2 regions of the Thioclava sp. F34-6 genome follow, and region 2 is predicted to be linked to the other one. Evidence: riboswitches for the same ligand, from Rfam matches in the RefSeq annotation. Region 2 holds a riboswitch; the other holds the start of a gene.
What was found. Region 2 has a riboswitch for cobalamin ahead of nrdH (glutaredoxin-like protein NrdH). Riboswitches for the same ligand answer to the same signal wherever they lie in the genome.
Positions count from the first base shown of each region.

Region 1: another riboswitch for cobalamin. It lies ahead of B6V72_RS00640 (TonB-dependent receptor); the one in region 2 lies ahead of nrdH (glutaredoxin-like protein NrdH).

Region 1 is NZ_NBOA01000001.1:138,915-145,893, reverse strand. It holds gene B6V72_RS00650 (iron ABC transporter permease) at 1-786, opposite strand, end outside; gene B6V72_RS00645 (ABC transporter substrate-binding protein) at 783-1,532, opposite strand; gene B6V72_RS00640 (TonB-dependent receptor) at 1,636-3,579, opposite strand; cobalamin riboswitch at 3,717-3,911, opposite strand; gene B6V72_RS00635 (DUF475 domain-containing protein) at 3,941-4,987, opposite strand; gene B6V72_RS00630 (DUF1499 domain-containing protein) at 5,142-5,567, opposite strand; gene speB (agmatinase) at 5,564-6,535, opposite strand; gene B6V72_RS00620 (Rrf2 family transcriptional regulator) at 6,928-6,979, shown strand, end outside.
Region 2 is NZ_NBOA01000005.1:53,601-60,579, forward strand. It holds gene B6V72_RS11490 (hypothetical protein) at 113-418, shown strand; gene B6V72_RS11495 (homocysteine S-methyltransferase family protein) at 549-1,598, shown strand; cobalamin riboswitch at 1,676-1,871, shown strand; gene nrdH (glutaredoxin-like protein NrdH) at 1,968-2,189, shown strand; gene nrdI (class Ib ribonucleoside-diphosphate reductase assembly flavoprotein NrdI) at 2,205-2,627, shown strand; gene nrdE (class 1b ribonucleoside-diphosphate reductase subunit alpha) at 2,609-4,768, shown strand; gene nrdF (class 1b ribonucleoside-diphosphate reductase subunit beta) at 4,777-5,754, shown strand; gene B6V72_RS11520 (amino acid ABC transporter ATP-binding protein) at 5,774-6,559, opposite strand; gene B6V72_RS11525 (amino acid ABC transporter permease) at 6,556-6,979, opposite strand, start outside.

The DNA of each region.
Region 1 (6,979 bases), on a different contig from region 2:
CAGATGCGGCACGACGAGGCCGACGAAGCCGATCGCACCTGCGACCGCCGTGGCCGCACCGACCATGAGCGCGGTCCCGAAGACGACCTGAAGCCTCAGTTTTTTCAAAGAGATACCAAGCGAAGCTGCAGCATCCTCCCCAAGGCTCAGCGCATCCAGCCCGGGCCCTGCGCGCAGCAGGATCAAAGCGCCCACGATCAGGAACGGCAGTGCCAGGGCGACATGGGTCATCGACCGATCGGCAAGCGAGCCCATCATCCAGAACACGATCTCGGCCGCGGCATAGGGCGACGGAGCTAGGTTCAGCACCAGCGCGGTCGCCGCCGCCGCCAGCGCGGAGACGGCGATGCCTGCAAGGATCAGCACCAGCGCCCGGCCCTCGCGCCCGGCAAGGACCAAGATCAGCGCGACGGCCACGCCCGCGCCCGCCAGCGCGGCGAGCGGCAGGGCCAGGGCGAAGAGCGCGTAGAGCCCGGTCTGGATCGCGATGACCGCACCAAGCGCCGCCCCTGCAGAGGTGCCGATCAGCCCAGGCTCGGCAAGCGGGTTGCGCAGGAAGCCCTGCATCGCGGCGCCCGACAGCCCCAGCGCGGCGCCAACGCCGATACCGAGGATCGCGCGCGGCAGGCGCAGCTCGCGCATCACCAAGCCCGCCGCGCCATCGCCGGAAATGAGCGCGGATATCCCGTCGAGCGGCGAAATCCCCGACGGTCCGATCAGCAGCGACGCTGCGAAAAGCACCGCGCAGAAGGCTGAGAGGAGAATGAGGATCGCGCGATAACTCATTGCGTTAACTTCTCTTTCTCGATCTTGCGCCCAAGCGTCGCCAGTTGCCCTACCGCATTCAGCATCGCCGGTGCGCCGCAGGTCCAGCTCGCATCGCGCAGGCCCCGCACGACCGGAAGATCGCGCAGCACCGGGTGCGCCAGCACCTCCTGCGCGCGGCTCGTGCCGGTGCCGCCTTGCGAGCCCCCCACGACCACCAGATCGGGGCGATCCATCACCAGATCCTCCAGAGGCAACCGCCCGCCCCAGTCGAGCCCCGGCCCGCTGACGACGTTCTGAAATCCTGCCATTTCAAGGATTTGCCCTTCAAGGGTCCGCGGCCCGTAGCCATAGCCCGAGGGCCCGATGATCGCAGCTTTCAGCCCCGGCGCGGGTGTCTGGATCGCCGCCAGCCGCGCATCGAAATCCGCGAGCATCTTCGCCGCGCGACCGGGATGGCCAAGAAGCTTGCCCATCGTCTCGATCCGGCCGCGGATCTCGGGCAGCGAGGTGCCGGGCGGCAGTTGCTCGACCCGGATTCCGAGCGTGCGCAACATGCGGATCGTGTCGGGGTTCGACCACGTATCGGCCAGCACGAGATCGGGATGGAGAATAGAGATTTCCTCGGCGCGCCCGAAGTTTACGGACAGGTCTTCAGCCTGTTTCCAGCGCACCGACATCGACGGGTCGGTCGCGAAATGGCTGACCGAGACGATCTGCGACGGATCGGCCAGCGCCAGCGCCAGCTGATCGGTGCAGAGGTTCATGGAGACGACCCGCCGCGGCACATCTCCCGCAGGCTCTTCCGCCCATGCGGATGAGGTCGCCGCCAAGGCGGCGAAAAGGGCGGCGCAAACCGCCCCTTTCAGATCAGAACCGCGCACGCAGCCCCACATAGGCGGCGCGACCCGAGGTGCCGTAGCCGGGGAATTGCTGGTATTGCTCGTCGAAGAGGTTGTCCACGCGGAGATAGACCTCCTTGCCCGCGCCGAGGTCGTAGCTCAACTTGGCATTGGCGAGAGTATAATCCCCCATCGGAGTGCCATTGATCGGCGCGCGGTCGGCCACGAGCTTCGCCCCGAAGCTGCCGCTGAGCCGATCGGTCAGCTTCGCATCGAGCGACGCGGACAGGTTGTGGCGACCGTAGGTCTGGCTCCAGCTTGACCCATAGCCGAGGTTGTTCGGGTTTTGCGTATCAATATAAGTGTAGGAGAGCGTGTAATCGAGCCGCGACGAGAGCGCGCCCTTAGCCTCCAGCTCGAGCCCTTGACGTACGGTCTTGCCTGAAGTCTGCACGTAGTTCGAACCATTGTAGATAATTAGGTCGCGTGTTTCGACGCGGAAAAGGGTAGCGCGCAGGGAGGTGTCGTCCCAGTCCTTCTGCAGCCCCAGATCGTAGCTGATCGATTTCTCCGGATGGAGCGTTGACGTCCCGAAGGGCCCGTAGAGCTCGTAACCCGAGGGAGCACGATAGCCGGTGCCCACCGAGCTGCGCAGCAAGAGGTCGTTCGCAAGTTTCCAGGTCAGTCCGAGCCGTCCCGTGGTGAAGCCACCAAAGGCTGAATTGTCGTCATGGCGCAAAGAGGCAACGAGATCGGCACCGGGCGCGAGCGTCACGTCATATTCTCCGAAAATCCCCGTGGTCTTACGGGACGCACCTGCACTGACGGGGCCGTAAGAGCTGTAGCCCCCCTGCCGGAAGCTCTCATACCGGTAATCCAGACCTAGGCTGAGGTGCCCGATCTCGAGGTCTCGCGCCGCCGTCCAAGATGCGGTTCGGCGGGAGCCCGAATAAGTGTAGTCAGAATATTTATCACTGCTTCCACTCACGCCATAGGTGACCGGGTCATAATCGGCTCCGATCCAGTGGCTGTAGCTCCGCCGGTCTATCTCGAAATAGCTCGCATCGAGTTCGTGGCTCCAGCCGGCAGCGTCGAATTGCGCAAACAGTCGCAAGGCGCGTTGCTTCGAATCGCCAAAATCGTCGGGACTGACACCGTCGGCAAGTGGAACTGAGGGTTGCGCCGGGCTCTCATAAACATATTGCGGGTCAAGCTCGCCGTAGGAATTCTGCGCGAACCCCGCGAAACCGATCAATACGCCGTTCTCGAGCCTAGTCTGACCGCGCGCCGAAAGACGCTCCGCATGGTAGCCATCCGCCTCGCTGTTCCCATCGGCTTTGTCGGCCACCGAGTAACCACTGGTGCGAATCTTCGAGAGCTGCATCGACAACTCGTCCTCGCCTTGCTTCCACCCGAGATTGTATGCGGCGTTCACAGTGGCGCGCGATCCTACCTCAAGCGTGTAGCCTTGGCTGAAACCTTCCCGCGTCGGCCGCGGGGTATCGAGGTTGATGACGCCCCCGACAGCCTGCCCACCGTAGACCGCCGATTGCGAGCCTCGCATGATCTCGACCCGATCGTAATTCACCGCATTGAGCCGGCCGAAGTCGAAGGCGGTCTGCGGTCCCGACGGGTCCGAGACATCAATGCCGTCCACCTGTACCTTGACGTAGTTCTGCGACACGCCTCGGATCGAGAGACCGGTCTGGGCCCCGATCGGACCGCGCGAGAGTATGCTGACACCTGGCGTCATCGCGAAGATGTTCGCAAGCCGGGTCTCGCCGGAGCGCTCTAAATCTCGACGGGACAGCACGGTGACCGCCTGTGCGGTCTTATCAGCCGCGCGTGGCTCGAGCGCGCCGTGATAGATCACGATCTCATCGAGTTGGTAAGGTTGCGCATCTTGCGCGAGCGCGGGGCCTGCCAGCGCTGTGGTGAGCATCAGGCCCACGGTCAAACGGGTGCGGATCATATCCAATTCCCTCGTGCCGCGACTCTGCGGTCGCGTGAACTTCGTATTGCAAGTCTTTGGAAATTTGGAATTTCCGCCGACGGTGAAAAATGTCACCACTGACGGAAGACCGCCTCCGCTGCGCGCCCCGCACAGGCAGAAAGGATGAGCGCCTCGGCAGGTCTCCTGGCTCGCGGGTCCTGGTTCCGGCTGGCCTTCCCGGGTCTCCCCAGTGGCTCAGTCAGCCGTCACTCGCCGCTCACAGTTGCGGGGGCAGCCCCGGAATGAATGCACGCATCGCACCGGGTTCCCTTTTCATCCGCTTTCGCGGAACCGAAGTGCCCCTGCTGTGCCGCGCGCGCCGCACTGAGTCAAGAATATTTCAGCTTTCCACGGCGCGCCGGCAGCGTCGGTTGAACCGGATCGAGGATAGCAGCGCGAGACCGATCAGCCCGGCCCCGATCAGGCCGGTGATCACCTCGGGCACTTCCACCAGCGTCTGCGCGAACATGACGACGGAGAGGATCAGGATCGACCAGAAGGCGCCGTTCTCGAGATAGCGGAATTCGCTGAGCGTGTTGCGCTCCACCAGCATCAGGGTCATCGAGCGCACATACATCGCACCGATCCCCAGACCGATCGCGATCAGGAACAGGTTCTGGGTCAGCGCGAAGGCCCCGATCACCCCGTCGAAACTGAAGGACGCATCGAGCACTTCGAGATAGAGAAACGCGCCGAGGCCCGCCTTGGCCGTCTCGGCGGCGATATTCGTCCGGTCGAGCACGTGGCTGAGCACCTCGACGCCGAGAAAGGTCGCAAGGCCGCAGATGGAGGCGAAGAGGAACTCGTCCTCGCGCCCCTCCGGCAGAATCCAGGTGAAAAGCAGAACGACGACCAGCACGAAGCCGATCTCCAGACCTCGGATCGACGCGAGCGCCCGCAACCGGCGCTCCAGCGCGCGGATCCAGTCGACCTCCTTGCCCTCGTCGATGAAATAGGTGAGCGCGACCATCATCAGGAAGGCGCCACCGAAGCCCGCGATCGACAGATGCGCGTCCTCGATGATCTCGGCATATTCGGCCGGGTGTTTCGCAGCCAGAAGAACCGCGTCCCACGGTCCGATGCCGGCGGCGATCACGACGATCAGAAGCGGGAAGAGGATACGCATCCCGAACACCGCGATCAGGATACCCCATGTCAGGAAACGACGCTGCCATTTCGGCGTCATCTGGTGCAGCTTGTTGGCGTTGACGATGGCGTTGTCGAAGCTCAGCGAGATTTCCAGCACGGCCAGCACGGCAGTGATCATCAGGAAAGAGACCGCGCCGCCAAGCCCTCCGGTCTGGGCGAACCCCAGCGCGAAGGACCCGACCAGCCCTGCCACCGTGACGGCGATGGCCCAGGAAAAATAACGATACATGATGGTCATGCTGGCTCCGGCTGCATGAGGCCTCACTTAGGCTTCGCCCCCTGTCTTCGCAAGGGAGCGCACTGTCAGAGTTGGTCTGTGTGACCCTACGGCGTGGGGCGGGTCGGCGGGAAAACGCGGCGCAAGATACCCTGCGCACGGCGGGTCGCGCCCGCTAGAGCCCGACCTCGTCGAGCCAGCCCTTGATCCGCGCCTCGTTCACCCCGAGATCGGATTTCCCGTAGACGAGGTGCCCGCGGATCTGCAGCGTATCGCCTTCGATCCAGAGCGTGGTGACATCGGGAAAGCCCCAGACGGCCGAGCGCGTCACATAGGCCGCGTAGCCCTCGTCGGCGCTGCCCGCGACGCGCTTGGTGCGCGCGGTGCCCCGGATGATCTTGTCGAGCGCGGCCATCTGCGCCGGCGGATCGGAGACGTCGCGCACGGCCTGAAACCCGCCTGTCTCCGGGTGGTCACCGGGCGCTTTCGCCAGCCCGTCGACATCGAAGCGCGCCGGATCAATCGGGGCGAGGCGCACCCATCCGTCGGCCGCCACCACGACGGCGAGCCCGAGCGCGAGGATCGTCACGGCCCGTTTCATGCCGCCCTCTCCCGCATCGCCCAGCCCGCAAGGGCGATCAGCTCGGTCGCGACATGGGCCCCGGCGATCGCCGTCACCCCGGTCGGATCGTAGGGCGGAGAGACCTCGACCACGTCGCCGCCGATCAGGTTGATGCCCTTCAGCCCGCGCAACAGCTCTGCCGCCTGCCAGCTCGCCAGACCGCCCCAGACAGGCGTACCGGTGCCGGGCGCGAAGGCCGGGTCCAGACCGTCGATGTCGAAGGTGAGGTAGCAGGGTCTATCACCCACCACCGCGCGGATGCGTTCGAGCGTGGGACCGATCCCTTCGCGATGCACGCTCGGCGCATCCACGATGTTCACGCCCAGCGTATCGGGATTGTCGGTGCGGATGCCGACCGAGACCACATTCTCCGCCCGCACGACGCCCGACTTGATCGCCTTGTAGAGGAAAGTGCCATGGTCGATCCGGTCCATGTCGTCATCAGCCCATGTGTCGGAATGGGCGTCGATCTGGATCAGCGCGATCTCGCCATGCGCGGCGACTGCCGCGCGCAGGATCGGCAGCGTGATGAAGTGATCGCCGCCGAGCGTGATCGGCACCACGCCCGCCCCGAAGATCGCGCCGAGATGCGCCTCGATCCGGCCCGGCACCTCGGGCACATTGGCATAGTCGAAGGGCATGTCACCGTAATCGACGATCGCCAGCTCGGAGAGCGGGTCATAGCCCCAGCCATAGGGCGCATCGAAAGCCTGCAGCGTCGAGGCTTCGCGGATCGCGCGCGGCCCGAACCGCGTGCCGGGGCGGTTGGTCACCGCCTGATCGAAGGGGATGCCGGTAACGGCGATCTGCGCGCCTGCGAGGTCTTTCGTGTAGCGCCGCCGCAGGAAGCTGGTCGCGCCACCGAAGGTATTCTCGAAGCTCAGACCGCGCGCATCTGCGCGCGTAAAGGCCTGATCCACTTGGGTTTTCGCATCTTCCAGAGCCATGGTCGCCCTCCCTTTCGCCCGCGAAATCTGCGCCAGCCCTCGCAGGAGGTCAAGTTGCCCCGCGAGGCGACGAGGGACGCGTCCGAACCCGCGCACTCCGACAAGGGCCCGCCCGGGGCGATCCGGGCCGGGCAGCGCCCGCAACCGCACGAACCGGGCGCAGAAGACCGAAGCTCTCATTCGCTCACGCAACCGTGTGCCGCGACTTCACCGAATGGACGCGCCCGCCGCGCCGGCCCAGCAGCCCCGCCTTACCCAACCGATATTGGCCCGCGTGACAACGGCGCGGCAAAATCTCGCCTCGGCGCGAAAATTTCCAATGAATGTGACATAGGTCAAACTTGCGAGGCAAACTTATCTATATCACCGCCGCGTGAGCTGGAGGAGTTACGATGCGTTTGACCACTCGAACCAATCTCGCGATGCGTGTGCTGATGTTCTGTG
Region 2 (6,979 bases):
CACCTTAAACCCGGGCGGGGTGCCCTGGGACGGAGAGTCGAGTGATGGACCAGATCGGACCTCGCATATCGCCGTGCCGCGACCAATCCCGCCCTTTTGCGCGGAGGGCGCGATGCTTTTGGAACGAACGCTTTCACTCTTACAACTCGATATAGGACCGATCTCGCCGCTGCGGGCGCGTGAGCTGGGCACGCTGGGCTACATGGAATGGCTTGGCACGCTGCCGGGCGACATGCCCTATGCGAAGGCGGCGATCGTCGCCCATATGCAGGCCTATCCGCACTCCCTGATCTCACCAGCGGCGGAGGTGTTCTGCGAGCTGTTGCTGGAGTCGCTGACCCCGCAGCCTTTCGCCTTGCCGATCGAGATGCCCCCGCCGGTGCGGCGCGGCGGCGCACGCGCGCGGCGCGGCCTCTAACCCGTTCTTCGTCTTGCGGTCGCATTCAGCGGCCCGGCCGAGGACCATTGCAGCAGGGAACGGCACTCCGTCTCCTGTGAGGCTCGGCTCTGTCCAACGATGGTCATGGATGAACTGAGAGGATCTCTCCATGAATGACAACAAACTGACCCGCCTGCTCGACGCGCGCCCGGTAATCTGCGCCGAGGGCTTTCTGTTCGAACTGGAACGGCGCGGCTATCTGACCGCCGGGGAATTCGTGCCCGAGGTGGCGCTCGAATACCCGCAGGCGCTGCGCAATCTGCATGTCGATTTCCAGCGCGCCGGAAGCGATATCGTCGAGGCCTTCACCTATAACGGCCACCGCGAGAAGATGCGCGTGATCGGCAAGGAAGACCTGCTGGAGCCGCTCAACCGCGCGGCGCTGAAGATCGCCCGCGAGGTCGCCAATGCCAAGACCGGAAACCTGATGGCGGGCAATATCTCGAACACGAATATCTGGGACCCGGCCGATCCGGCGCGGCAGGCCGAGGTGCGCGCGATGTTCGACGAGATGGTCGGCTGGGCGGTCGAGGAAGGCGCGGATATTCTCATCGGCGAGACCTTTTACTACGCGGGCGAGGCGCTATGCGCGCTCGAGGCCGCGAAGGCGTCGGGGCTGCCGGTGGTGCTGACGCTGGCACCGATGGCGGCCAACGAGATGATGGACGGGGTCGGCATCGTCGAGACCTGCCAGAAACTTGAACAGGCGGGCGCCGATGTCGTCGGGCTGAACTGCTTCCGCGGGCCGCAGACGATGATGCCGTGGCTGCGCAAGGTGCGCGCGGCGGTGAGCTGCCATGTCGGCGCCCTGCCCGTGCCCTACCGGACCACGAAAGAGGAGCCCACCTTCTTCAACCTCTCCGATCACAACGGCTGCACCTGCCCCTCGCCGCATGGCCGGACCTTCCCGACCGCGCTCGATCCGTTGGCCTGCAACCGCTACGAGATCGGCGCCTTCGCGCGTGAGGCGCAGGCGATCGGGGTGAATTATCTCGGCGTGTGCTGCGGGGCGAGCCCGATGCATATCCGCGAAATGGCCGAGGCCGTGGGTCGCGAGACCGAGGCCAGCCGCTTCTCGGAGCGCATGGAGAACCACTTCATGTATGGCCAGAACGACCGCCTCCCGGCGCATATCCGGGCGCTCGGCGACGGGGCCTGAGGCAAGACACGCTCCTGTCACGCGAGAGTTTCGCGCGGCAGGGCAATCTATATATTGACACCACTACACCATGCATCCCAATATGATGTTGCTTTGGTTCCTGCGAGTCACTCCGCAGGCGAAGAGGGAAGCCGGTGAGATTCCGGCGCTGCCCCCGCAACTGTAAGCGGCGAGCCTGATGTCCGAATGTCACTGGTGCGATGCGCCGGGAAGACGGACCGAGAGGCGCTCGAGCCGCGAGCCAGGAGACCTGCCAGAGCACATAGACGACGACCGCGGCGGAGGGCCCGGGCGCGTGGCTATGTGCTGCGGCACCCTGCCCACGAGCCTTGTCCCGCGCTGCCGACAGCCAACAAAGGGACAGGACACATGACCATCACCGTCTATTCGAAACCGGCCTGCGTGCAATGCACCGCCACGACCCGTGCGCTGGATGCCAAGGGGATCGACTACAACGTGATCGACCTCACCGAGGATGCCGCCGCGATGGAGATGGTGCAGGACCTCGGCTACCGTCAGGCGCCCGTGGTGATCGCGGGCGAGGATCACTGGGCGGGCTTCCGGCCCGACATGATCGGACAGCTCAGCTGAGCGCGGGCCCGGATCATGGGACAGGCAAGGCTGATCTATTACTCCTCGGCCTCGGGGAACACGCAGCGCTTCGTGGAGCGGCTGGGCCTGCCCGCGCAGCGCCTGCCCCTCTCGGCGGAGGCGGCGATGCCGTACCCGCCCTGCCCCTACGTCCTGATCTGCCCAAGCTACGCCGACGGCAAGGGGCGCGGCGCGGTCGCGAAACCGGTAATCGCCTTTCTCAACGATCCCGCCCGCCGCGCGGGTCTGCGCGGCGTAATCGCCAGCGGCAATCGCAATTTCGGCGCGCTTTTCGCCTGCGCGGGCGATCTGCTGGCGCGCAAGTGCAATATCCCCGTGCTCTACCGGTTCGAACTGGCGGGGACCGATACTGACATCGACCGCGTGCGCGCGGGTCTCGACAATTTCTGGAGGCTGGAATGCTCGACAGCGACGTGAAACCGAGCGGGGCCACGGCCTCGGAATTCGCGGGGCTTGATCACCACGCGCTCAACGCAATGCTCAACCTCTATGACGCGGAGGGCAATATCCGCTTCGACGCCGACCGGATGGCGGCGCGGCAATATTTTCTGCGTCACGTGAACCAGAACACGGTCTTCTTCCATTCGCTGGACGAAAAGCTCGGCTATCTGGTGGAGGAAGGCTATTACGACGCCGCCGTGCTCGATCAGTATTCGCGCAACTTCCAGCGCGCGATCTGGGAGGCGGCTTTCGCGGCAAAATTCCGTTTTCCGACCTTCCTCGGCGCGTTCAAATACTACACTTCCTACACGTTGAAGACCCGCGACGGGCAGCGCTATCTCGAGCGCTACGAGGACCGGGTGGTGATGGTGGCACTGACGCTTGCGCGCGGCGACGAGGCGCTGGCGATGCGCCTCATGGAGGAGATGCTGGCAGGACGCTTCCAGCCCGCGACGCCGACCTTCCTCAACGCGGGCAAGAAGGCGCGGGGCGAGTTCGTCTCCTGCTTCCTGCTGCGACTGGAAGACAACATGGAAAGCATCGGGCGCGGCATCAACTCGGCGCTGCAACTGTCGAAACGCGGCGGCGGCGTGGCCCTGATGCTGACCAATATCCGCGAATATGGCGCGCCGATCAAAGGGATCGAGAACCAGTCCTCGGGCGTGATCCCGGTGATGAAGCTGCTCGAAGACAGCTTCAGCTATGCCAACCAGCTGGGCGCGCGTCAGGGCGCGGGCGCGGTTTATCTGCACGCCCATCACCCCGACATCCTGCGCTTCCTCGACACCAAGCGCGAGAATGCGGACGAGAAAATCCGGATCAAGACGCTGAGCCTCGGCGTGGTGATCCCCGACATCACCTTCGAACTCGCGAAGAAGAACGAGGAGATGTATCTCTTCTCGCCCCATGACGTGGAGCGGGTCTATGGATGCGCCTTCTCGGAGATTTCCGTGACCGAGAAATACCACGAAATGGTCGACGACGCGCGCATCCGCAAACGCAAGATCAACGCCCGCGCCTTCTTCCAGACGCTGGCCGAGATCCAGTTCGAAAGCGGCTATCCCTACATCATGTTCGAGGACACGGTGAACCGCGCCAACCCGATCGCGGGACGGATCACCATGTCGAACCTGTGTTCGGAGATTCTGCAGGTGGCCGAGCCTTCCGAGTTCGACGAGGATCTGGGCTACGCGCAGATGGGCACGGATATCTCGTGCAATCTGGGTTCGCTCAACATCGCCAAGGTGATGGATGGCGGCGATCTGGGTGCGAGCGTCGGGGCCGCGATCCGGGCGCTCTCGGCGGTGTCGGAGATGAGTGCGATCAACGCCGTCCCCTCGATCCGCAAGGGCAACGAGGAAAGTCACGCGATCGGTCTGGGTCAGATGAACCTACACGGTTTCCTCGCCCGCGAGCGCATCCATTATGGCAGCCCCGAGGGGATCGAATTCACCTCCGTTTATTTCGCCGCCGTAGCCCATCACGCGCTGGCGGAGTCGAACCGGCTGGCCGCCGAGCATGGCCGGAGTTTCAAGGGGTTCGAGGCCTCGGCTTACGCCGATGGCAGCTTCTTCGAGAAATACGTCACCCGCGACTGGCTGCCTGAGAGCGACACCGTAACGGCCCTGTTCGACCGCTTCGGGATCACCCTGCCCACCCGCGCCGACTGGGCCGAGCTGCGCGACCGGGTCATGGAGTCCGGCCTGTGGAATCGCAACCTGCAAGCCGTGCCGCCCACCGGCTCGATCAGCTATATCAACAATGCGACCGCCTCGATCCACCCGATCACCGCGAAGATCGAGATCCGCAAGGAAGGCAAGATCGGCCGGGTCTATTACCCCGCGCCCTACATGACGAACGACAATCTCGAGTTCTACCGCGACGCCTATCAGATCGGCCCCGAGGCGATCATCGACACCTATGCGGCAGCGACCGAGCATGTCGATCAAGGTCTCTCGCTGACGCTGTTCTTCCCGGCCGAGGCCACGACCCGCGACATCAACCGCGCCCAGATCTACGCATGGCGGCGTGGCATCAAGACCATCTATTACATCCGCCTGCGCCAAGCGGCCCTCGAGGGAACCGAGGTGCAGGGCTGCGTTTCGTGTTCTCTGTGAGGCCCGCCATGAAAGATCTGCACACATCCCGCCCCGTCCCCCGTGCCGTCAACTGGAACCGCCTTCAGGACGACAAGGATCTCGAAGTCTGGAACCGGCTCACGTCGAATTTCTGGCTGCCCGAGAAGGTGCCGCTGTCGAACGACATTCAAAGCTGGTCGCAACTGACCGAGGATGAACAGACGCTCACGATCCGGGTCTTCACCGGGCTGACGCTGCTGGACACGATCCAGAACACCGTGGGCGCGCCTGCGCTGATGGCGGATGCGGCGACGCCCCATGAGGAAGCGGTGCTGTCCAACATCGCCTTCATGGAGGCCGTGCATGCGCGCAGCTATTCGTCTGTTTTCTCGACGCTGTGCAACACCGCCGAGGTCGACGAGGCTTTCCGCTGGTCGCAGGAGAACCCGCATCTGCAGGCCAAGTCGCGGCTGATCCTCGACGAATACGACGCGACGGCGAGCCCGCTGAAGCGCAAGGTGGCGAGCGTCTTTCTCGAGAGCTTCCTGTTCTATTCGGGCTTCTACCTGCCGATGCACTGGTCGAGCCGCGCGCGCCTGACCAACACCGCCGACCTGATCCGCCTGATCATCCGCGACGAGGCGATCCACGGCTATTACATCGGCTACAAGTTCCAGCGCGCGCTGGAGCATGTGACCGAAGCCGAGCGCGCCGAGATCAAGGATTTCGCCTTCTCGCTGATGTTCGACCTCTATGACATCGAGGGCCGCTATACCGAGCAGCTCTATGACGGTCTGGGCCTGACGGAGGATGTGAAGCACTTCCTGCATTACAACGCCAACAAGGCGCTGCAGAACCTCGGCTACGAGGCGCTCTTCCCCGAAGAGGCTACGCGCGTGAACCCCGCGATCCTCGCCGCGCTCTCGCCCGGATCGGACGAAAACCACGACTTCTTCTCGGGCTCGGGATCGAGCTACGTGATCGGCAAGGCGGTCGCGACCGAGGACGAGGACTGGGCGTTCTGAACCCGCCGCCGCCCGCGCCTCAGACGGGGCGCGGGGCAGTATCCGGGGCTGCGGTCTCGCCGGTCGATTTCAGCGTGGCGATGAACCGCTTGGTGCGCTCGCGCTCGGGCGCATCGAAGACCTGCCGCGCCGGGCCGGTCTCGACCACCCCGCCGCTTTCCAGCACGACCACCCGCTCGGCGATCTGCGAGGCCAGCCGCAAATCGTGGGTGGCCATCACCATCGTCGTGCCCTCGCGGGCCAGCTGTGCCAGAACGTCAACGACTTCCGCCGCCAGTTCCGGATCGAGCGCCGAGGTCGGCTCGTCGCAGAGCAGCACTTTCGGCGACGGGGCGAGCGCGCGGGCAATCGCGATGCGCTGCTGCTGCCCGCCCGAAAGCGTCGCGGGCCAGGCATCGGCCTTATGCGCCATTCCGACCTTCTCCAAGAGCGACATCGCGCGCTCGCGGGCTTTCGCGGCAGGCCAGTTCTGCACGGTCACGAGGCTCTCCATCACGTTCTCGATCGCGGTGCGATGCGGGAAGAGCTGGAAGTTCTGGAACACCATCCCGGTCTGTTGCCGGATCGACTGGATCTGGCCGCGCGAGAGCCGCCCGCCCTCGGTCAGCGTCACCGAAGCGTCGCCGATGGCAAGCGTGCCGCTCGTCGGCACCTCCAGCAGGTTGATCGTTCGTAAAAGCGTGCTCTTGCCGCCGCCCGAGGGGCCGATCAACGCGGTCACGGAGCCCTCAGGCAAAGACAGCGAGATCCCCGACAGAACCTCGTTCTCGCCGAACCGCTTGGTGATATTCGACAGCTCGATCATGTGCGTTCCTCCAGAAAGCCGCCATATTGGCCGAGGCTCCGCTCGAGCCGCCCCTGCAGCGCCGACAGGACCGAGCAGAGCGCGAGATAGATCAGCGCCGCCTCGACATAGAGGACGAGCGGTTCATAGGTGGTCGCGACGATCCGCTGCGCCGCCTGAAACAGTTCCGGCACGGTGATCGCTGCGGCGAGCGACGTATCCTTCACCAGCGAGATGAAGCTGTTCGACAAGGGCGGCACCGCGACGCGCGAGGCCTGCGGCACAATGGTGCGGGTCATCGTCTGCCGCCAGTTCATGCCGATGGAATAGGACGCTTCCCACTGCCCCTTGGACACCGAGGACAGCGCCGCGCGCAGGATTTCCGACGTGTAGGCGCCGACATTCAGCGTGAAGCCGATCAGCCCCGCCACGAAGGCGTCG